Linked DNA regions of Methylorubrum extorquens. The protein of the gene in region 4 interacts with the protein of the main gene of each other region in a pairwise test. Links are inferred from orthologs where the notes say so. Each region holds a gene or a part of one and is shown on either strand. Other genes may lie near its edges.

Region 1 (4,636 bases), 3.6 Mb from region 4 along the record:
GCCCGCGCGCATGACTCGCGGCTCCGTCGTGAGCGAACCGTCCGCATTGAGGCGGATGTCGAGCATCGGCAGCACCACGCCCTGCGTCGCGCCGGGCGGCGCCGAGTAGCACCGCTCGATCTGCTGTTGCAGCATGCCGACGAGGGCGTCGCGCAAGGACGGCGAAAGCCGCTGGGCGGTGCCGGAGGCCGCGCCGAGCGAGGCCGTGCGCTGGACCTCACGGCCGGTCGAACCGGTCGATTGCGAGGCGGCGCGGGTCTGCGTCTCGCGGCTGTCGCCAGGGCTGGCCCTGTTGGCGAGTTCCGCCTGCTGGCGCGCCTTGGCCTCGGCATCGGCCTTCGCCCTGGCGTCGGCCATCGCCTTGGCCTTGGCTTTCGCGGCGGCTTCGGCTTTTGCCTTCGCCTCGGCATCCGCCTTGGCTTTGGCTTCGGCGACCTGCTTGCGGTGCTCGGCCTCGGCTTCCGCCTTTGCCGCCGCTTCGGCCTTGGCCTTCGCTTCAGCCTTGGCTTCGGCTTCCGCCTCGGCCTTCGCTTCAGCTTTGGCCTTGGCGTCGGCCTTCGCCTTCGCCTCGGCGCGCGCCTTGGCCTTCGCCTCGGCCGCCTTGGCGGCGGCTTCCGCCTCGGCCTGCTCGCGCTCGACCAGTTTCTGCAACTCGTCGCGCTTTTCGGCCTCCGCCTTTGCGACGGCTTTCGCTTCGGCCGCTTTGACAGCCTCGGCCTTTGCCGCCTCGGCCTTGGCAGCGGCATCCGCTTTCGCTTTGACCTCGGCCTTGGCCTTCGCCTCGGCGGCCTTGGCCGCAGCCGCCTTCTCGGCTTCGGCCTTCGCGGCCTCCGCCTTGGCCGCTGCGGCTTCCGCCTCCTCCTTCACCGGGTCGGCGGAGTCGGCGCGCAGCGGCATCGCGTCGACGGCGGCGAGGCGGGTATCGGCGGTTCGGGTGGGGGCTGCGGGTGCGTCGGTCTTGGCGTTCTCGGGCTCGCGCTGCTCGTGCTTCTCCGCCACGCGATCGGCGCGGTTCGGGGTGTTCTCGGGCTTCTCCGCGTTGCGCTCGCCGCGAGTCAGCTCGGAAAATTGCTGCTCGGTCAGCACCTCGACCGGCACGCCTTCCTGCGCGTCCGGCATGGCCGGTGCGGCGACGGCGAACAGGGCGGCGCCCAGCACGGCAGCATGGGCCGCGGCCGAGATCCAGACGCCGGGTTCGCGATTTCGGAAAGGCTCGGTGAGTGAATTGGGCCAGCGCAGAGCCACGGTGCCTTGCTCCGCTAATTCGATTCCGGCTCGGTGACGAGGGCGACCTTCTTGAAGCCGCCGCCGGTCACGATCGCCATCACCTGGGCCACGCGCCCGTAATCGACGCGCTTGTCGCCGCGCACGAACACCCGCTCCTCGGTGCCGGTCTTCGAAGTCTGCATGAGCTGGGGCACGATGTCGTCGTCCTTCAGCTCGACCTCACCGAGATAGACCTCGCCCGTGCGGCGGATCGAGAGCGTGATCGGCTTGACGTCGGAGTTGAGCGGGCTCGCCTTCGATTGTGGCAGGTCGAGGGGCACGCCGACGGTCATCATCGGTGCCGCGACCATGAAGACGATCAGCAGCACCAGCACGACGTCGATGAACGGCGTCATGTTGATTTCGTTGATGGCGCCGTGTCCGCGCCGTCCGCGGCGGCGGCGCTTGCCGCCGCCCTGTGCCGCGCCGTGCGTCATGCCCATTGGATTGGCTCCCGCTGCTGTAACGGCCGGATCAGGCGGCGACCGAAAGGCGCTCGTCGATCTGCCGCGACAGGATCGCCGAGAACTCGTCGGCGAAGCCCTCCAACCGCGACTGCGACTTCGACACGGTGGCCTGAAGCTTGTTGTAGGCGAGCACCGCCGGGATCGCCGCGAACAGGCCGATGGCGGTGGCGAATAGAGCCTCGGCGATGCCGGGCGCCACGACGGCGAGCGAGGTGTTCTTCGAGGCCGCGATCGAGGTGAAGGCGGTCATGATGCCCCAGACCGTGCCGAACAGGCCGATATAGGGGCCGGCCGAGCCGATCGAGGCGAGAAACAGGAGGCGCGAATCGAGCCGCTCGACCTCGCGCTGGATCGTCACGTCGAGCACCTTGTCGATGCGCTGCGACAGCGAGTGGATCTGCCGGCCCGAGCCCTCGAAGGAGCGCTTCCACTCCCGCATGGCGGCGACGAACAGCGCGCCGAGGCCGGTGGGCTGGCGGTCGTTGAAGGAGCGGTAGAGTTCCTCCAGCGAGCGGCCGGACCAGAACGCCTCCTCGAAGGCGTCCATCTCGGCCTCGACCCGGCGGAACAGCAGGGTCTTGTCGACGATGATCGACCAGCACCAGATCGAGGCGCCGAGCAGGCCCACCATCACGAGCTTGACGACGAAGTGCGCCTGCCAGAACAAGCCGAACAGGCTCATGTCTGCGACGGGCGCGGCCTGCATGGCATCGGCTGGGGTCATCGAACGATCCTCGCGTCGTCAGGGCCGCGCCGAGGCGCACCGGACTGCCGACTGATCCTTTGAGCGATGAGGCTTGAGATCACTCGTGAATCTGTCGAAAGTAAGGGTCGCCTCCGGGCACTTTCGTGGCGATGAGGCTTTCCCTGCGAGGGATCGTTAAGCACCTCTCAAGGTTAAGGATCGGTTTCGTTCAGGTGTTGGGTGGGGTGAGCGCCCGGCGCAACCCGTCCGGCAGGCGGATCGCCCGGCCGTTTCTGACGCAGGCGACCACGACCTCGGCGCGTACCAGCGTTTCCCCGCCGCGGCGCACTTCCTGAGCGAGATGCATCGAGGCGCCGCGCAGCTCGCTCGACCAAGTCAGCACGTCGATCCAATCGTCCATGCGGGCGGGCTTGAGGAAGTCGAGGGTCATCTTCCGCACGACGAAGACGAGGCCTGTGCCTTCCGCGTGCATCTCGGATTGGTCGCCCGCGAGAGTGCGCAGGAGTTCGGTGCGGCCCCGCTCCATGAAGCGCAGGTAGCTCGCGTGATAGACGAAGCCCGAGAAATCGGTGTCCTCGTAATAGATCCGCACCGGGAGCCGGTGCGCATTCTCAGGTGCCGCTGTCGTCATGGAAATCCGGTTGCGAGGAAGAACCGGTGTCTAGAGGTTCAGGCCGCGCATGGCGAGACGAGCGCGCGGCCTGTCGTCGATCGGCGTCATGAGGCGAGGGCCGCCCCCTTTCGGGAACAGCCCTGCCAGATGGGATGGGTCTGCTTGGATCAGCCGCCGATGCGGTTGGCGAGGCTCGCCGAGTGGGCGTGCTCGTCGGCGATGTAGGGCAGAGCCTGGTTCGCGAAGGTGCGGCCGTCGGCGCTGTCGCCGTTGCGGGCATAGCTGCTGTAGAGGGCCAGCGTGCGCGCATCCGAACGAGCCTGACCGGCGACATAGGCTTGGTCGAACTCGCGGGCCGAGCGGGCCGAGCGAAGGCGCTCGAGGCGCTGCTGGCCGTTCGGGCCGAGGGCGACGCGACGGCCGGGCTCGCCCGGGCTGTTGTCCACGAGGCCAACGCCGCCGAGCACGCCACCGACGATGCCGGTGCCGATGTTGGCGGCCAGCGTCACAGGGGCCAGCACCACGCCAAGCGGGTTGTCGAGGCGGGTCGGGATACCCTGCTGGTCGGATACGACGCGACCGCTGGCGGTCAGCGAGGTGCCCTCGGGCAGCAGCGCCCGGGTGGTGGCCTCACGCTCGACGAGGATCCGGTTGGCATAGTTGCGGACCCTCGGGTTGCGGGAACGCTCCAGGGCGATCCGGCTCGCTTCGATGCTGGTAGCATCCGAGCGCAAAGCCTCGGCGCGGAAATCGCGGGTGTCAGTTGCGGCGCGCCCGATCGGCGCGTCGCTGCCGATGCGCAGCGGCAGGGCGTCCTGAGCCAGGGCGGGCGTGGCGAGGGTAGCGACGGACAGGCCGAGGGCGGCCAGGACGGTCGTCTTCATGGCGGAGAGTTCCTTGAAGGTCGTGCTGAAATCGTTCGTTGGGCCGGCGCTCCCGAAGAGCGGGGTCGGGCCCTCAACTTGTGCGGTGCACGCCTGTTCCGCATGCCGCCGACGCTGCCTTCGATGGCCGCAGATGCGCCGGATTGCCGCTGGAAGAATCTGCAGGTTCAAAATAAATCGTTGTATGACAGATGGTTGTTTCGCATTTGCATCGCGGGGATTATCGCCGATGCAGCCTTGAATAGTTAAAATATGCTCACTTTTTCGTCGATTATGTCGCGGTTGCTATGTGGTCGACGCATGTCTCAGTTCCCTGGACCATCGGCCCCGAGTTCGACGACGACGATCTCCGGCGGTACGCCGAGACGCACCGGCGCGATGCTCGTGCCGAGCCCACCGGAAATGATGAGATCCGCCTGCTCGCGGACATGGCCTTAGGCGAAGCGGTTGGCGTAGAGAGAGGGGACGACCGGAGAGCGCCCGAATAAGCGCACCTGTCCGCCATGGGTATGACCGGAGAGCGTGAGCGTGATCCGCGGCGGGACCTGCGGAAAGATGTCGGGCTCGTGCGCCAGCAGGATCGCGGGCGCGCTGTCGAGGACCTTCGCCAGCGTTCCGGCCAAGTCGTCGAGGCCGATGCGGGGGTGACTGTGGCGCTTCCGACCCGGCAGTAGCGCGAGCTGGTCGCCGAGCCCGGCGA
Region 2 (4,774 bases), 3.4 Mb from region 4 along the record:
AACCCTTTGAACAACGGGTGCGGCTCGAAGGGGCGCGACTTCAACTCCGGATGGAATTGCACGCCGATGAACCACGGGTGGCCCTCGTGTTCAACTGTCTCGGGCAGCAGTCCGTCCGGCGAGGTGCCGGAGAAGCGCAGACCCTTGGCCTCTAGACACGCGCGATAGGCCATGTTGACCTCGTAGCGGTGCCGGTGGCGCTCCGAGATCTCGGTGCCGCCGTACATCTGCGCGATCTTGGTGTCCGCACCGAGCGTCGCCTTGTAGGCGCCGAGCCGCATGGTGCCGCCGAGATCGCTCTCGGCCGCACGGCGTTCCAGCTCGTTGCCGCGCATCCACTCGGTGAGAAGGCCGACCACCGGTTCCTCGGTCGTGCCGAACTCGGTGGAGTTGGCCCCCTCGATCCCGGCGAGCGAGCGCGCCGCTTCGATCACCGCCATCTGCATCCCGAAGCAGATGCCGAAATAGGGGATGTTGCGCTCGCGGGCGTAGCGGGCCGCGCGGATCTTGCCCTCCGCGCCGCGCTGGCCGAAACCGCCGGGCACGAGGATGCCGTGCAAGCCTTCGAGGAACGGCGCCGGGTCCTCGCGCTCGAACACCTCCGCCTCGATCCATTCGAGGTTGACGCGGACGTTGTTGGCGATGCCGCCATGCGTCAGCGCCTCGGTGAGCGATTTGTAGGCGTCCTTGAGCCCCGTGTACTTGCCGACGATGGCGATGGTGACCTCGCCCTCGGGGTTGCGCACCCGCTCGAGGATGTCCTGCCAGAGGTCGAGCTTCGGCTCAGTCTCGGGCTCCATCTGGAAATGCGCCAGGATCTCCCGGTCGAGGCCCGCCTCGCGGTAGGAAAGTGGCACGGCGTAGATCGTATCGACGTCGCGCGCCTCGATGACTGCGCTCTCCCGCACGTTGCAGAACAGGCCGAGCTTGCGCCGCTCGTCTTGCGGGATCGGCCGGTCGCAGCGGCAGAGCAGGATGTCGGGCTGGATGCCGATGGAGCGCAACTCCTTCACGGAGTGCTGCGTCGGCTTGGTCTTCAATTCACCGGCGGACGGGATGTAGGGCAGCAGCGTTAGATGCAGGTAGCAGACGCTGCCGCGCGGGCGTTCCTGGCCGATCTGGCGGATGGCCTCGAAGAAGGGCAGGCCCTCGATGTCGCCGACCGTGCCGCCGATCTCGACCAGCACGAAGTCGTAATCGTCGTTGCCGTCGAGCACGAACGTCTTGATGGCGTTGGTGACGTGCGGGATCACCTGGATCGTGGCGCCGAGATAGTCGCCGCGCCGCTCCTTGGTGATGATGTCGAGGTAGATCCGCCCCGTGGTCACGTTGTCGGCGCGTGAAGCCGGCAGGCCAGTGAAGCGCTCGTAATGGCCCAGATCGAGGTCGGTCTCGGCGCCGTCGTCGGTGACGAACACCTCGCCGTGCTGCGTCGGGCTCATCGTGCCCGGATCGACGTTGAGATAGGGGTCGAGCTTGCGCAGGCGCACGCGGTAGCCGCGGGCTTGGAGCAAAGCTGCCAGGGCGGCGGAGGCGAGGCCCTTACCCAGGGAGGAAACCACGCCGCCGGTGATGAAAACGTACCGCGTCATGGGCTCCGGTCCATAAAGGGGCTCAAGCGATTCGCCAAACCGCAACGGTTGCCGCACCCCGCCGGCCACGCGGGAGGCGGCACGGGGCGAGGCCCCTCATGCCGTTGAGGAATTCGTCTCTCACATCCCCGCGGCCGATGCGCCGGCCGCAAGGGTCTTATCCGCAGATGGTGCGGCTCGGCCGCAGCGGGCTCAGCGCGATTGCGGCGCATCCGGCGTCGTCGGTGCGGCCGGCGGCGTGCTCGGGGCGGGAGCCGGCGTCGCCGGCGTGGCGGGCGCGTCGGTCGGCACCGAGGCCGGCTGGCCGGGCTGAGCCGGAGCGCCGCTGCGAAGCGTGTCGAGCAGGTTGTCCGCGTTCACCGGCTTCTGGGTCTGCGTCTGGCCCTGCGGCGTCCCGGCCTCGTCGAGGATCGAGCGCGGCGCAGCGGTGCGGTGGGCCATGATCGCCAGCGCGATGCTGGTGGTGAAGAAGAGTGCCGCCAGGATCGCGGTCGCCCGCGTGAGCGCGTTCGCCTGACCGCGGCCGGTCATGAAGCCTGAGACGCCGCCGCCCCCGCCGCCGCCGAGCCCGAGCCCGCCCTCCGAGCGCTGCAGCAGCACCACGGCGATGAGCGCCAGGACGATGATGAGGTGGACGACGATGAGGACGGTCTGCATAGCGATTCCGGTGCCCGCTCGCGCGGACGCTGTCGGTGTGCCGGACTAAAGGTCGCGCGCAAAAGCAGCGCGCCCGCGTATCCGCTGCACGAAGTGGGGGCTCCTACACCGTTTGCCCACCCGCGCCAACCGGCCTTCATGCAAGCGGGCGGGACAAACGATTTGCACGAGGCCCACACGAAGGATGTGTCGCGGCATCCGGAGCCGCCGCTCGCCTCGATATAAAGACAGCGTTCTGGAAAAACGCCGCAGGAGCATGGTCATAGGGCCACGGCCCGTGCGAGGAGTCGGAATGAGCGATTTTCAGCACGAAGCCGGGCGGTTCGCCGCCTTCATTGACCGCGCCGACCGCGAGGAGATGGAGGCCGTGCAGTCCGACCTCCTGCGGATCGCCCTGGAGCGGCCCGATCCGGCGGGGCGGGCGCAGGCGATGGATGCGCTGCAGGCAGCCCTCTCCGACCGGATCCGGCCGGACGCGATGAGCCCGCTGCAGCAGGCCTTCTACGTCGCGGTGCTCTCGATGATCGAACGCACCAAGGAGGCGGTGGCGAAGGCGCCGGCCCGGGCGGACTGACCGCGAGCCCGGCGCGTTCCATGCGACGGGACCGGCAGGCCCTCCTCGTCGTCGATGACCAGGCGAGCTTTCGCGTGCCAGGCACGATCGTCGCGGGCATCGCCGCGCTAAGCCGGACGCTGCACACGGTCGCCACCGTCGAGCGGCACGACGAGGCGGTGACGCCGTTCAGGGCGCAACTCGGCTGGGCGCCGCCGGCGGACGAAGAGCCGCTGGTCCCGGCCGACCGGGTTTTCGTCAAGCGCGGCTACCTGCCGCCGCTCGCGCTGATCGATCATTTCAGGGCGCTCGACATCGAGCGCGTCCTCGTCTGCGGCGTGCAGTCGGAGACCTGCTGTCTCGCCGCCGGCTTCATGCTGTTCGATGCCGGGTTGCGCCCGACCCTGCTGCCGTGGCTCAGCGTCGGATCGTCCCTCGACCGCTCCGGCTCACTCGGAGCCGAGCTCTGGCGGCATCATTTCGGAAGCGTTCTGATCGGTCCCGAGGCGATGTAGCCTACGGGCAAATCACGGGCTCAGCGGGTCGCGGTGCAGCGCGCGGTCGCCAGCGCCGACCATGCCGGTTCGAAATCCGGCTCGGCCCCGTCGTCTCGCTGCACCGTCGCTTCGAGGCGCACGACACCGCCCGAACGCTCGACCTCGGCGACGAGCGTCGTCTCCTCGCCGCCGGATCCTCCGGCCTCGCGCGTGACCCGGTAGCGGGCGATCGTCGCACCGAGCGGCCGGCGCTTCGGCATGGGAGCCGCGTCACTGCCTTGTCCGGGCATCAGCCTGATCTCGAACACGCTGCGCCGGCCCTGCTGCCCGATCGGTTGCAGGACGATCTCGTCGCCGCGTGCCTGGGCCGAAAAACCCTTGGGGATATCGAGGGTCGGCCGACAGCCGCCCGGGGCCGTGATCGCCGCACCCTGCGATGCCGTGGTTGTGAGGAAAACGAGGATCGTTCCGGCGGCCGACAGAAGCGGCCGGGCGCCGAACAGTCTCGGCCCGATGCGCCCCGCGGCGCTGCGCGGCTGGGGAACGCTCACCCCTCGTAGGCTCGGCAGATTCCCAAAAAGTCCTCCGCTACGAGGCTGGCGCCGCCGACCAGCGCGCCGTCGACGTTCTCCACCGCCATCAGTTCGCGGGCGTTCGAGGGCTTCACCGAGCCGCCGTAGAGGATGCGGATCTTGTGCGCCTCCTCGCCGACGAGCTTGTCGAGCATCTCGCGCAGCGACGCGTGGACCTCGGCGATCTCCTTGGCGGTCGGCGTGCGGCCCGAGCCGATCGCCCAGACCGGCTCGTAGGCGATCACCGTGTCGGCGCCGGTCGCGCCCTTCGGCAGGCCGATGGCGAGCTGCGCGCGCACGATGTCGAGCGCCCGGCCCTGCTGGCGCTCCTCCATGGTCTCACCGACGCAGATGATGCCGCGCAGGCCCGCGCGGCGGGCGCCGAGCGCCTTGGCGTGGACGCCGTCATCGGTCTCGTAATGGTAGGCGCGCCGCTCGGAATGGCCGACGATGACGTAGGTGGCGCCGAGATCGGCGAACATCTCCGCCGAGATCGAGCCTGTGAAGGCGCCGCTCGGGCGGGCATGCAGGTTCTGGCCGCCGATGGCGACCGCGGAGCCGTAGACCGCCGCCAAGCAGGAGGAGATCAGCGTCGCGGGCGGGCAGATCAGCACGTCGATCTTGTCTGCGAGCGCCGGCGAAAGCCCGTCACGGATCGCCTCGACGGTCGGGACCGAGGAGAGCAGACCGTTCATCTTCCAGTTGCCGGCAACCAGCGGACGGCGTCCCTCGCTTGCCATGGCGTCCCGGTTCTCCGTGTCTCGTTCGAGGACTTACAACGTCGTGGGCGGGCCTAGCAGAGCAAGCTTAGGCGCGCAAACCACCTTTGAGATCGTCCCGCCCCCATCCCGCCCCCATCCCGCCCCCTTCCGGGCGCCCGGATGACATGCCCTTTGCGCCGCC
Region 3 (4,784 bases), 260 kb from region 4 along the record:
CGCCAGGAAGGATCCGCTCCAGCCGAACCAGCCCTGGGCGAGACCGCCGTACCATGCCGAGAGCGCGCCGCCCGCGCCCTGCACGGCGTTGACCGTGCCGAGCGCCGTCTGGGTTCGGCCCGAACCCCAGGTGAGGTCGGCCACCACCACCGGCACCGCCACGCCGATGATGCCCGAGGCCACGCCGTCGAGGATCTCGGCGGTGATGAGCCAGTAAGGGTCGTCGATGAAGGCCGAGAGCGCCGCCCGGATTGGCAGGACGAAGCAGGCGGCGATGAGGAGCTGGCGCCGGCCGCGCCGGTCGGCAAGCGAGCCGGCGGCGAGCGCCACCGGCACCATCACGAGCTGGGCCACCATGACGTATCGGGCGGTCCAGGCGGTGGGGTTGTCCGCCGTGTGGACGAGCTTCTGCCCCAGCAGGGTCAGCATGCCGCCATTGCCGAGTTGGAACAGGGCGAGCGCCACCGCGAGCACGAGCAGCCGCTTGTTGGTGAAGACGTCGAGGTAGGAGGAGCGGGCGGGCTCCGTCTCGTCCTCCTCCGTCCAGCCGGCCGCCCGGCGCCGGCTGAAGGTGCCGGCCGGCATCGCCCACGCGGCGGCGATGGCGGCGGCGGCCATGGCCCCCAAGACCCAGAAGGCGATCTCGGGCCCGAAATGGGCGGTGCCGAGGGTGATGAGCCCGGCCGCGATCAGGATGCCGACATGGTTGAAGGCCTGGTTGCGCCCCTGCTGGCGCGGGAACGCCTCCTTGCCGACGACGCCCAGCGTCAGCGCCGTGACCGCGAGCAGCAGCAACGTGCCGCCGGCCGCAGCCAGAAACTGTGCTGCCAGCACCGGCACGAAGGAATGGGCCGGCATCAGCAGCAGCGTGCCGGCGAGGATCGCGACGCAGGAGACCACGATGAGCAGGCGCGGGCGCCCAAGCCGGTCGACCAGCGCGCCGAAGGGGCCGCTGAGCAACAGCGTGCCCACCCCCACCAGCGTGGTGACGAGCCCGACCTGCGACGGGCTCCACTGCCGCATCTGCGCAAGCCACGTGCCGAGGAACGGCCCGAGCCCGCCCTGGATGTCGCCGATGAAGACGTTGATCAGGGCAAGGTGGGTGGTGGGCGCCATGCTGTCCTTGGGGGCGGGCCGGGGGCGGCGGCCGTAGCGTACCGCCGCCCTCAGGGCAACGCTCGCCATCGCCGCCGGGCTCGGCCCCGGCGGCGCGACCCGGATGCGCAGGCCCGGACTATGAGGCCCGGCTACCGTGGCGCGAGCCAGCGCTGGAAGCCGTCGGCGTAATCGTTGGCGGCCCGGTCGAACTGGTCATCGGCCCCGGCCGAGACCATGACGGCATCCACCAAAGCGACCGCGCCCTGGCCGGCGGGTCGGGTGCCGATCGCGCCCCGGTACGTCGTCAGCAGCGCGCCCGAGCGCGCGTCGACCACGGCGATGTCGGCCTGCACGCTCGGATGGCCGCCGATGAGCACCCGCTGCGCGGCGGAGGGGATATCGACCCGGTTGATCGTGGCGACGAGCCGCACCGGCCGGGAGCCCTCAGGCCGGGCCGCGGTCACGCGCTCCAGGGCGCGCTTGAGGCGGCTCGCGGCGAGATCGCGCAGATGGGCACGGGCGGCCGGCGTCGCGGTGAGAGCCGGATCGGTCTGCGAGAGGCCGCGGGCGCGCAGGTAATCGTCTTCGGCAGCGCTCCAACGGATCGCGGCCTCGGGCGGGACGCGAACCTCAAGACTGGTAAAGCGCAGGTTGGCCGTCTCCTGCGGCGAGAGCGTATTGGGCGCAACGGTGGTGCAAGCGGACAGGCCGAGCGCCAGGAGAAGCGCGGCAAAGGTCGGACGGCGGAACATCGGGAAGGCTCGGGTCGGCAGCCAAAATCGGCTGCGACCGGCGCGCTAACACAGCTGTTGCGCGAGCTCTGCGGCCAGAGAGCCACAAGACACCGCAAATCAAACAAATGATGCAAAACAAAACCCCAGGGCCGTCAGCCCTGGGGTTTTGCTCAGAGAATTCGAGAGGAAGGTCTACGCGAAGCCTCGCCTCAGGAGGCGAGCGGCGCGCCCGGCTGGCCGCCCTGGGCCTGCGCTTCCATCATCTTCTGCTGATAGAGGCCGACGAAATCGATCGGGTCGATGTAGAGCGGCGGGAAGCCGCCGTTGCGCACGGCCTCGGCGACGATCTGGCGCGCGAACGGGAACAGCAGGCGCGGGCACTCGATCATCACCGCCGGGTGGATCTGCTCCTGCGGGATGTTGCGCATGCGGAAGATGCCGGCGTACTTCAGCTCGAAGGCGAACAGCACCTCGTTCTGGATCTTGGCATCGCCCTCGAGCGTCAGCTCGACTTCGAAGTCGGCGTCGGCGATCTGCTGGGCGTTGACGTTGACCTGGATGTTGATCTGGGGTCCGCCCTCCTGCGGCTGCAGGGAGCGCGGCGCGTTCGGGTTCTCGAAGGAGAGATCCTTGGCGTATTGCGCCAGCGCGTTGATCGCGGGCGCGAGATCCTGGCCCTGCGCGCCGTTGCCGTTCGGTGCCGCGGTATCGGCCATGGCGTCTCTCCTTCTTGCGTCGTCTTCGGCGCGCACGTGTCCCGGCCAAAGAGCGCCCCTTCGGCGCGGGCTGCGGCTACCATGCCCGTATGCGGCGAACAAGCCGAACCGATGCGACCGCCTCGGCCCGGACCGGGCTTCGAACCCCGGTTCAGCGGCGCGCGTGAATGGGACGCGGCGGCTCGTCTGATTCGTTTCCCTGGAATACCTCGCAGGTCCGCCCATATCACGGTAAGGTCACGGACTTCGAACAGTCGGAGACATTCAGACCCAAGCGCCTACCAAGGTCTCCGTTCCCGGGTCGATCCCCGCGCCGCCCTCGGCTAAGAGCCGGTCTCGCGAACCCTTCTCCGGCTCCGGTCGGGAACCTCGCGGAACCATCTCCCGGAGCGCGGCGGGCGGGATCAGGGGGCGGACCTTTCCCGTCCGGGCGGCCTTACGGGCGCCGGACTCACGTGTGCGACGGTCACGATTCGGATCGGTGATGCAGGATTCCTTCGACGCAACCACTCTGATTTTCCTGGCGCTGGCCGTCTTCGTGATCTGGCGGCTGCGCTCGGTCCTGGGCCAGAAGACCGGCACCGAGCGCTCGCCCTTCCGGCCGGTGGAGCGCAATCGCACCGAGCCGCCGGCCGGCCGCAGCGAGGGCGACAACGTGGTCCGCCTGCCCGGCGCCGACCGCAGCCCGGCAGGAGCGGCGGCCGTGCAGACCGCGACCCGCGATTGGCGGGGCATCGCCGAGCCGGGCTCGGCGGTCGCCCGCGGCCTCGAGCAGGTGGTGCAGCTCGAGCCGACCTTCGAGCCCCGCGCCTTCCTCGAAGGGGCCAAGGGCGCCTACGAAACCATCGTGACCGCCTTCGCCAAGGGAGACCGCAAGACCTTGCGCACGCTCCTCTCGCGGGAGGTCTGCGAGGGCTTCGAGCGGGCGATCTCCGAGCGCGAGAAGCGCAACGAGACCGCGGAAACCACCTTCATCTCCATCGACAAGGCGGAGATCGCCGCCGTCGAGGTGAAGAACCGTGCGGCCCAGATCACCGTGCGCTTCCTCTCAAACCTCATCACCGCCACCCGCGATGCGGACGGCAAGGTGATCGATGGCAATGCCGAGACCGGCGTCGAAGTGCCAGACGTGTGGACCTTCGCCCGCACACTCGGCTCGCGCGACCCGAACTGGCAACTCGTCGCCACCGACGCGGGCGGCTGATCGTTTCGCCTCATGCCGTGTTTGCGCGTTTCCCTTCCGGCCGCAGCGGTCCTCGCCGCTGCGGCCGTTTCCATTCCCGCCGTACCCTCACGCGCGGATGGGCCTCCGCGCGTGCCGGGCGCCGTGCTGGAGCCGGTCCCCCTCGCAGCCCTGCCCGGCTGGCGCGAGGATGACGGGGCGGCCTCTCTCGACGCCTTCCGCCGCACCTGCGCCGGGCCCGGCCCCAACCCGCCCCAGATCGGGGGCGTGACGGGCTCGCCCGCCGACCTCGCGGCGGCCTGCGCCGCCGCAGCCGAGGTGAAGCCGAACGAAGCCAAAACATTCTTCGAGGCGCGGTTCTCCGCCTACCGCATCGTCCGCCCGGCCTCTGGAACGGAGCCTGAGCGCCGGGTCGGCTTCCTCACCGGTTATTTCGAGCCGGAACTCACCGGGTCGCTCGAGCCCGGCCCCGGCTACACCGCCCCCGTGCTGGCCCGGCCGGACGACCTCGTCAGCCTCGCCCCCGGCGAGACGGCGCCGGGGCTCGATCCGATCTACCGCGCGGGCCGGCGCACCGAGACCGGGCTCGTCCCCTATCCCGACCGCGCGGCGATCGAGGACGGGGCACTCGGCGAGCGCACCCGGCCGCTGCTGTGGCTGCGCGACGCCGTGGACCTCTTCGTGCTGCAGGTGCAGGGGTCCGGGCGAGTGCGCCTGCCCGACGGACGCGGGATGCGGGTGCTCTACGACGGCAAGAACGGCCAGCCCTACACCTCGATCGGCAAGCTGCTCGTCAACGAGGGCCATCTGCCGATCAACGGGCTGAGCCTGGAGCGCTGGACGGCGTGGCTGCGGGCCAACCCCGACCATGCCCGCCGGCTGATGCGGATGAACGCGTCCTACATCTTCTTCCGGACCGAGCCGGTGACCGACCCCGCCCTCGGGCCGCCCGGCGCCGCGGGCGTGCCGCTGAGTCCGGGGCGCAGCATGGCCGTCGACGGGAACCTGTGGCGCTACGGCCTGCCGTTCTGGCTGGAAGGCAAGCTGCCGGGC
Region 4 (5,345 bases):
CCGCTTCCATGGGTGGCGACTTCGCCGGCCTGGTGGAAACCCGGCTGTTTCCGGGGCTCGGCCTGACGCACAGCTTCATCCGCGTGCCCGCCGCCAAGAGCGAGCACTACGCCTGGGGTTACGGCCGGGACGGCACGCCGATCCGGGTCAATCCGGGCGTCCTCGACGGGGAGGCCTACGGCGTCAAATCCAGCGCCGCCGACATGATCCGCTTCGTCGAGGCCAACATCGATCCCGGCCGCCTCGACCCGCCGATGCGGCAGGCGGTTCAAGGCACCCATGTCGGCTATGTCCGGACCGATGCGATGGTGCAGGGGCTCGGCTGGGAGCAGTTGCCCTTTCCGATCCCGCTGGAGCGCCTTCAGGCCGGCAACGCCGATCCGGTGCGGTTCGAGGCGCAACCTGCCGCGCCGCTCGATCCGCCACAGGTGCCGACGGGGGCGACGCTGTTCAACAAGACCGGCTCGACCAACGGTTTTGGCGCCTACGTCGCCTTCGTACCGGCCAAACGCATCGGCCTCGTCATGCTAGCCAACCGCGCGTTTCCCATACGAGCGCGCATCGCAGCAGCCCACGCGGTACTGGAGGCGTTGGCGGCCGAGGCGCCCTGACCCGTCACCGCTCCCGGTCGGTGCGGAAGGCGTGCGGCACGCGCGGCATGCCGAGGGCCTCGTAATAGCCCTCGATCCCCGGCGCGGCCGTGAGCAGCAGCGAGACCTCGGGGCCGGCCGCCGCCCGCGTTTCCGCAATCAGCCGGCGGCCGATGCCGAGGCCCTGGCAGTCGCGGGCAACCGCGAGGGTGGCGAGATAGGCGCAGAAGGCGAAATCGGTCAGCGTGCGCGCCACGCCGACGAGGCGCCCGCCGAGCCGGGCGGTGACGATCAGGTCGGAACCCTTCAGAATCCGCCGGAGTCGTTCGAGATCTTCGTCCGGTCGCCAGGGCTCGAGCCCGGATTCGACGAGGACACCCCAAAAGGTCTCCGCGTCGAGATCCGGCTCCAGCCCGTAGACGAGCGCGCCGCTCACCGCAGGCTCACGCCTCGGTAGCGAAGCGGCCGTGGCAGTGCTTGTACTTCTTGCCCGAGCCGCAGGGGCAGGGTTCGTTGCGGCCGACCCGGCCCCAGGTGGAGGCGTCGTCGGGCTTGCGCTCCAGCACGGCGGCGTCCGTCGAGAGTTCGCGTGCGGCAAAGCCGTAGGCGCCGCCCGCCCCGCCGTCGCTGCCCGAGCCGGCGAAGGCGAACTCGTTCTCGCCGGTCACCGGGTCGCGGTGCTCGGGGAACATCGGCGGCAATTGCGGTTCGCTGAAGCCAGCGCTCTCGAACCCGCCGTCGGTGAAGCCCTCCGGCTGCTGCTGCATGATCTCGACATGCGAGAGCTGGGCGGTCACCTGCTCGCGCAGGGCCGTGACGAGGCCGTTGAACAGCTCGAACGCCTCGGACTTGTACTCGTTGAGCGGGTCGCGCTGAGCGAAGCCGCGCCAGCCGATCACCTGCCGCAGGTGGTCGAGGGTGACGAGGTGCTCGCGCCAGAGGTGGTCGAGCACCTGCAGCACCACCTGCTTCTCGACATAGGTCATCACCTCCACGCCGTTGCGCTCGACGCGGGCGGCGTAGGATTCGTCGGAAGCCTTGCGCAGGCGCTCGCGGATCTCCTCGTCGGCGATGCCCTCTTCCCGGACCCACTCCTCCACCGGCAGGTCGAGGCCGAGCACGTCGAGGGCGCGGTGCTTCAGCCCCTCCGCGTCCCACTGCTCGGCATAGGCGTTCTCGGGGATGTGCACGGCGACGAAGTCGTCGATCACGCCGTGGCGCATCTCGTCCACGGTCTCGCGCACGCTGTCCTGGCCCATCAGGTCGCGGCGCTGCTCGAACACGACCTTGCGCTGGTCGTTCATCACGTTGTCGTACTTGAGCACGTTCTTGCGCATGTCGAAGTTGCGCGCTTCGACCTTCTGCTGCGCCTTCTCGATCGCCTTGTTGATCCAGGGGTGGATGATCGCCTCGCCCTGCTCCAGGCCGAGCCGCTGCAGCATCCCGTCCATGCGGTCGGAGCCGAAGATCCGCATCAGGTCGTCCTTGAGGGACAGGTAGAATTTCGAGCGGCCCGGATCGCCCTGGCGGCCGGAGCGGCCGCGCAGCTGGTTGTCGATGCGCCGGGATTCGTGGCGCTCGGTGCCGATGATGTAGAGCCCGCCCGGCAGATCCTTCTTCCGGCCCGCTTCCGGGTCAGCCTTCTCGCCCGACGCCAGCACCTTGGTGCGGTTCTCGGCGATCTCGGCCTTCAGCGCTGCGATCGCCGCGTCGCGCTCAGGCCCCTCCGCCATGCCGCCGAGCTCCTTCTCGATGCGCATCTCGAGGTTGCCGCCGAGTTTGATGTCGGTGCCGCGACCGGCCATGTTGGTGGCGATGGTGATCGCGCCCGGCACGCCGGCCTCGGCCACGATGTAGGCTTCCTGCTCGTGGAAGCGGGCGTTGAGCACGGCGAAGCGCTTGGTCACCCGGTTCTCGCGGGCGGCCTTGTAGACGTCGGTCAGAGCGTTCGGGTCGGAATAGTCGAGCAGGGTGTAGCCGGCCTTCTTCAGCAGTTCGCCGATCAGCTCCGATTTCTCGATCGAGCCGGTGCCGACCAGGATCGGCTGGTGGCGGGCATGCGCCTTGTCGATCTCCTTGATGATCGCCTCGTACTTCTCCTCGACGGTGCGGTAGACCTCGTCGTCCTCGTCGACGCGCTCGACCTCCTTGTTGGTCGGGATGTCGACCACGTCGAGCTTGTAGATCTCGGCGAACTCGTCGGCCTCGGTCGAGGCGGTGCCGGTCATGCCGGCGAGCTTCTTGTAGAGGCGGAAGTAGTTCTGAAAGGTGATCGAGGCGAGCGTCTGGTTCTCGGGCTGGATCGTCACCCGCTCCTTGGCTTCCAGCGCCTGGTGCAGGCCTTCCGAGTAGCGCCGGCCCTGCATCATGCGGCCGGTGAACTCGTCGATGATGACGACCTCGTCGTTCTTGACGATGTAGTCCTTGTCCAGGGTGAACAGGGTGTGGGCGCGCAACGCCTGGTTCACGTGGTGGACGATGGTGACGTTGTGCGCGTCGTAGAGGTCGCCCTCCTTGAGGATGCCCTCGGCGCGCAGCTCCTCCTCGATGAACTCGTTGCCGGCCTCGGTGAGCGAGACCTGCCGCTGCTTCTCGTCGAGGTCGTAATGCTCAGGCGTCAGGCGCGGCATCACCGTATCAACGGCGACGTAGAGTTCCGAGCGGTCGTCCACCGGGCCGGAGATGATGAGCGGCGTGCGCGCCTCGTCGATGAGGATCGAATCGACCTCGTCGACGATGGCGAAGTGGTGCCCCCGCTGCGTCATCTGCGAGAGCTCGTACTTCATGTTGTCGCGAAGATAGTCGAAGCCGAACTCGTTGTTGGTGCCGTAGGTGATGTCGCAGGTATACGCTTCCTTGCGCTGCCCGTCGTCGAGCCCGTGCACGATGGTGCCGACGGTGAGCCCGAGGAAGCGGTAGACCCGGCCCATCCACTCCGCGTCGCGCGAGGCGAGGTAGTCGTTGACGGTGATGACGTGGACGCCCTTGCCCTCGAGCGCGTTGAGGTAGACCGGCAGCGTCGCCACCAGGGTCTTGCCCTCGCCGGTCTTCATCTCCGAGATGCCGGACTCGTGCAGCACCATGCCGCCGATCATCTGCACGTCGAAGTGGCGCTGGCCGAGCACGCGCTTGGCCGCCTCGCGCACGGTGGCGAAGGCGGGCACCAAGAGGTCGTCGAGGCGGGTGCCGGCGGCGAGCTGGTCACGGAACTCCTGCGTGCGGGCGCGCAGCTGCTCGTCGGAGAGAACGCTGATTTCCGGTTCGAGCGCGTTGATGGCCGCGACGCGTGGGCGAAAACCCTTGACGCGGCGGTCGTTGGACGAGCCGAAAATCTTCTTGGCGAGGGCACCGAGCATCGTGAACCTGCGGTCGTGAGGTCGTCGCGAGCGGCATTTTTCGCGCCGCCGGCCTGCGTTGGGCGGGCTTATAGAGGTAAATATCCGCAGGCGCATCCGGTAGTGCCGGACCGGACAGTCAAGAGGTCGCCCGGTCCGGCTTTTTGGCCGGCCTTCATCGTCGGCGCCCGCCGCCGCGGGCTCAAGCTCTCGCTCCGCTCAGGATCCAAATTTCTGAAAAGCCCGCTCCGCGCGGTACTTTTCGCCCCCGACAGGCGGTGCCATCGCTCTTCGTGCGACAGCCTCATCGACCCGCGGTCACGAGACCTCGCGACGATCACGGCCACGCTTGCCTTTGCCCGGAAGAGGTTCCACCTGTGTCGCGCTTCGCGGCACCTGCCGCATTCCCGACGAGCCCCGCGGGACGAAGCCGGACGGCGTACAGACCGGCCCGGCGGGGACGACGCCCAAGGAACGACGCTTCCGATGCCGATTCCGTTCTCCCTCCGGCGCGCGAGCGCCCTCGCGCTGATGCTCACCCTGCCGGGCGCCGCCCTCGCGCAAGCGCCGGCGGCCCAGCCAGCGCCTGCGGGCCAGAAGACGCCCAGCGCGCCCGCTCCCGTCTCGGCGGCGGTCCCGCCGGAGACGGTGGTGGCGCGGGTCAACGGCCAGCCGGTCACGGCGGCCGACCTCGCGATCGCGGGCGAGGATCCGGCGCTGTCGCTGCCGGGCGTCGATGAGGGGGCCAAGCAGAACCTGCTCGTCGATTACATGGTCGATCTCAAGGTCGGCGCGCAGGCGGCCGAAGCCGCCAAGGTCGGCGAATCGCCGGAGTTCAAGCGCAAGCTCGCCTACTTCCGCGACAAGCTCCTGCTCGACGACTACCTCGAGCGCGAGGCCAAGAAGGCGGTGACGCCCGAGGCCGCCAAGGCGCTCTACGAACAGACCGTGAAGTCGATGAAGCCCGAGGAGGAGGTGCGGGCCCGCCACATCCTCGTCGAGAGCGAGGACGAGGCGAAGAAGATCGCCGCGCGCATCAAGGGCGGCGAGGATTTCGCCAAGATCGCGGGCGAGGTCTCGAAGGACCCCGGCTCCAAGACCGAGGGCGGCGATCTCGGCTGGTTCACCCAGGAGCGGATGGTGAAGCCGTTTGCCGACGCCGCTTTCAAGATGACGCCGGGCCAGATCTCCGATCCGGTGAAGACCCAGTTCGGCTGGCATGTGCTGCGCGTCGAGGAGAAGCGGACGAAGCCGGTGCCGACCTTCGACGAGATGAAGGAGCAGATCGACCAGTACCTCACCCGCAAGGCGCAGCAGGACACGATCGTGAAGCTGCGCGAGGCGGCCAAGGTCGAGCGCGCCGGCAGCAGCGCCGCTCCTGCCGGGGGTGAAACCAAAAAGCCCTGAGGGCATGAGGAGC

The links.
Region 1: the proteins of secA (region 4) and ybgC interact in binary tests that used the Escherichia coli proteins (3 or more experiments, as listed by UniProt). The link is inferred for Methylorubrum extorquens from one-to-one orthologs.
Region 2: the proteins of secA (region 4) and secG interact in binary tests that used the Escherichia coli proteins (3 or more experiments, as listed by UniProt). The link is inferred for Methylorubrum extorquens from one-to-one orthologs.
Region 3: the proteins of secA (region 4) and secB interact in binary tests that used the Escherichia coli proteins (3 or more experiments, as listed by UniProt). The link is inferred for Methylorubrum extorquens from one-to-one orthologs.

The regions. Positions count from the first base shown.
Region 1 is NZ_JALJXF010000001.1:920,634-925,269, reverse strand. The notes cover bases 1,360-4,151. They hold ybgC (tol-pal system-associated acyl-CoA thioesterase), read right to left. Parts: upstream 3,071-4,151; coding sequence 2,648-3,070; downstream 1,360-2,647. Other genes in these bases: J2W78_RS04420 (DUF4142 domain-containing protein), read right to left, coding at 3,220-3,936; tolQ (protein TolQ), read right to left, coding at 1,741-2,457; J2W78_RS04435 (ExbD/TolR family protein), read right to left, coding at 1,360-1,709. Also shown: cell envelope integrity protein TolA, read right to left, coding at 1-1,245; more of J2W78_RS04435, read right to left, coding at 1,260-1,359.
Region 2 is NZ_JALJXF010000001.1:1,092,910-1,097,683, reverse strand. The notes cover bases 518-3,447. They hold secG (preprotein translocase subunit SecG), read right to left. Parts: upstream 2,250-3,447; coding sequence 1,785-2,249; downstream 518-1,784. Other genes in these bases: J2W78_RS05440 (Tsi3 family protein), read right to left, coding at 3,338-3,447; J2W78_RS05445 (cysteine hydrolase family protein), read left to right, coding at 2,844-3,317; J2W78_RS05450 (hypothetical protein), read left to right, coding at 2,542-2,823; J2W78_RS05460 (CTP synthase), read right to left, coding at 518-1,592. In the rest of the region: more of J2W78_RS05460, read right to left, coding at 1-517; more of J2W78_RS05440, read right to left, coding at 3,448-3,850; tpiA (triose-phosphate isomerase), read right to left, coding at 3,847-4,611. UniProt on the Escherichia coli protein: Subunit of the protein translocation channel SecYEG. Overexpression of some hybrid proteins has been thought to jam the protein secretion apparatus resulting in cell death; while this may be true it also results in FtsH-mediated degradation of SecY.
Region 3 is NZ_JALJXF010000001.1:4,280,490-4,285,273, forward strand. What follows is about bases 796-3,735. They hold secB (protein-export chaperone SecB), read right to left. Parts: upstream 2,549-3,735; coding sequence 2,042-2,548; downstream 796-2,041. Other genes in these bases: J2W78_RS20005 (MFS transporter), read right to left, coding at 796-1,116; J2W78_RS20010 (hypothetical protein), read right to left, coding at 1,248-1,850; J2W78_RS20020 (Tim44/TimA family putative adaptor protein), read left to right, coding at 3,033-3,735. In the rest of the region: more of J2W78_RS20005, read right to left, coding at 1-795; more of J2W78_RS20020, read left to right, coding at 3,736-3,752; mltA (murein transglycosylase A), read left to right, coding at 3,765-4,784. UniProt on the Escherichia coli protein: One of the proteins required for the normal export of some preproteins out of the cell cytoplasm. It is a molecular chaperone that binds to a subset of precursor proteins, maintaining them in a translocation-competent state.
Region 4 is NZ_JALJXF010000001.1:4,539,498-4,544,842, forward strand. Bases 834-4,334 are described here. They hold secA (preprotein translocase subunit SecA), read right to left. Parts: upstream 3,947-4,334; coding sequence 1,034-3,946; downstream 834-1,033. Other genes in these bases: J2W78_RS21215 (GNAT family N-acetyltransferase), read right to left, coding at 834-1,026. In the rest of the region: ampC (class C beta-lactamase), read left to right, coding at 1-611; more of J2W78_RS21215, read right to left, coding at 616-833; J2W78_RS21225 (peptidylprolyl isomerase), read left to right, coding at 4,412-5,332. UniProt on the Escherichia coli protein: Required for protein export, interacts with the SecYEG preprotein conducting channel.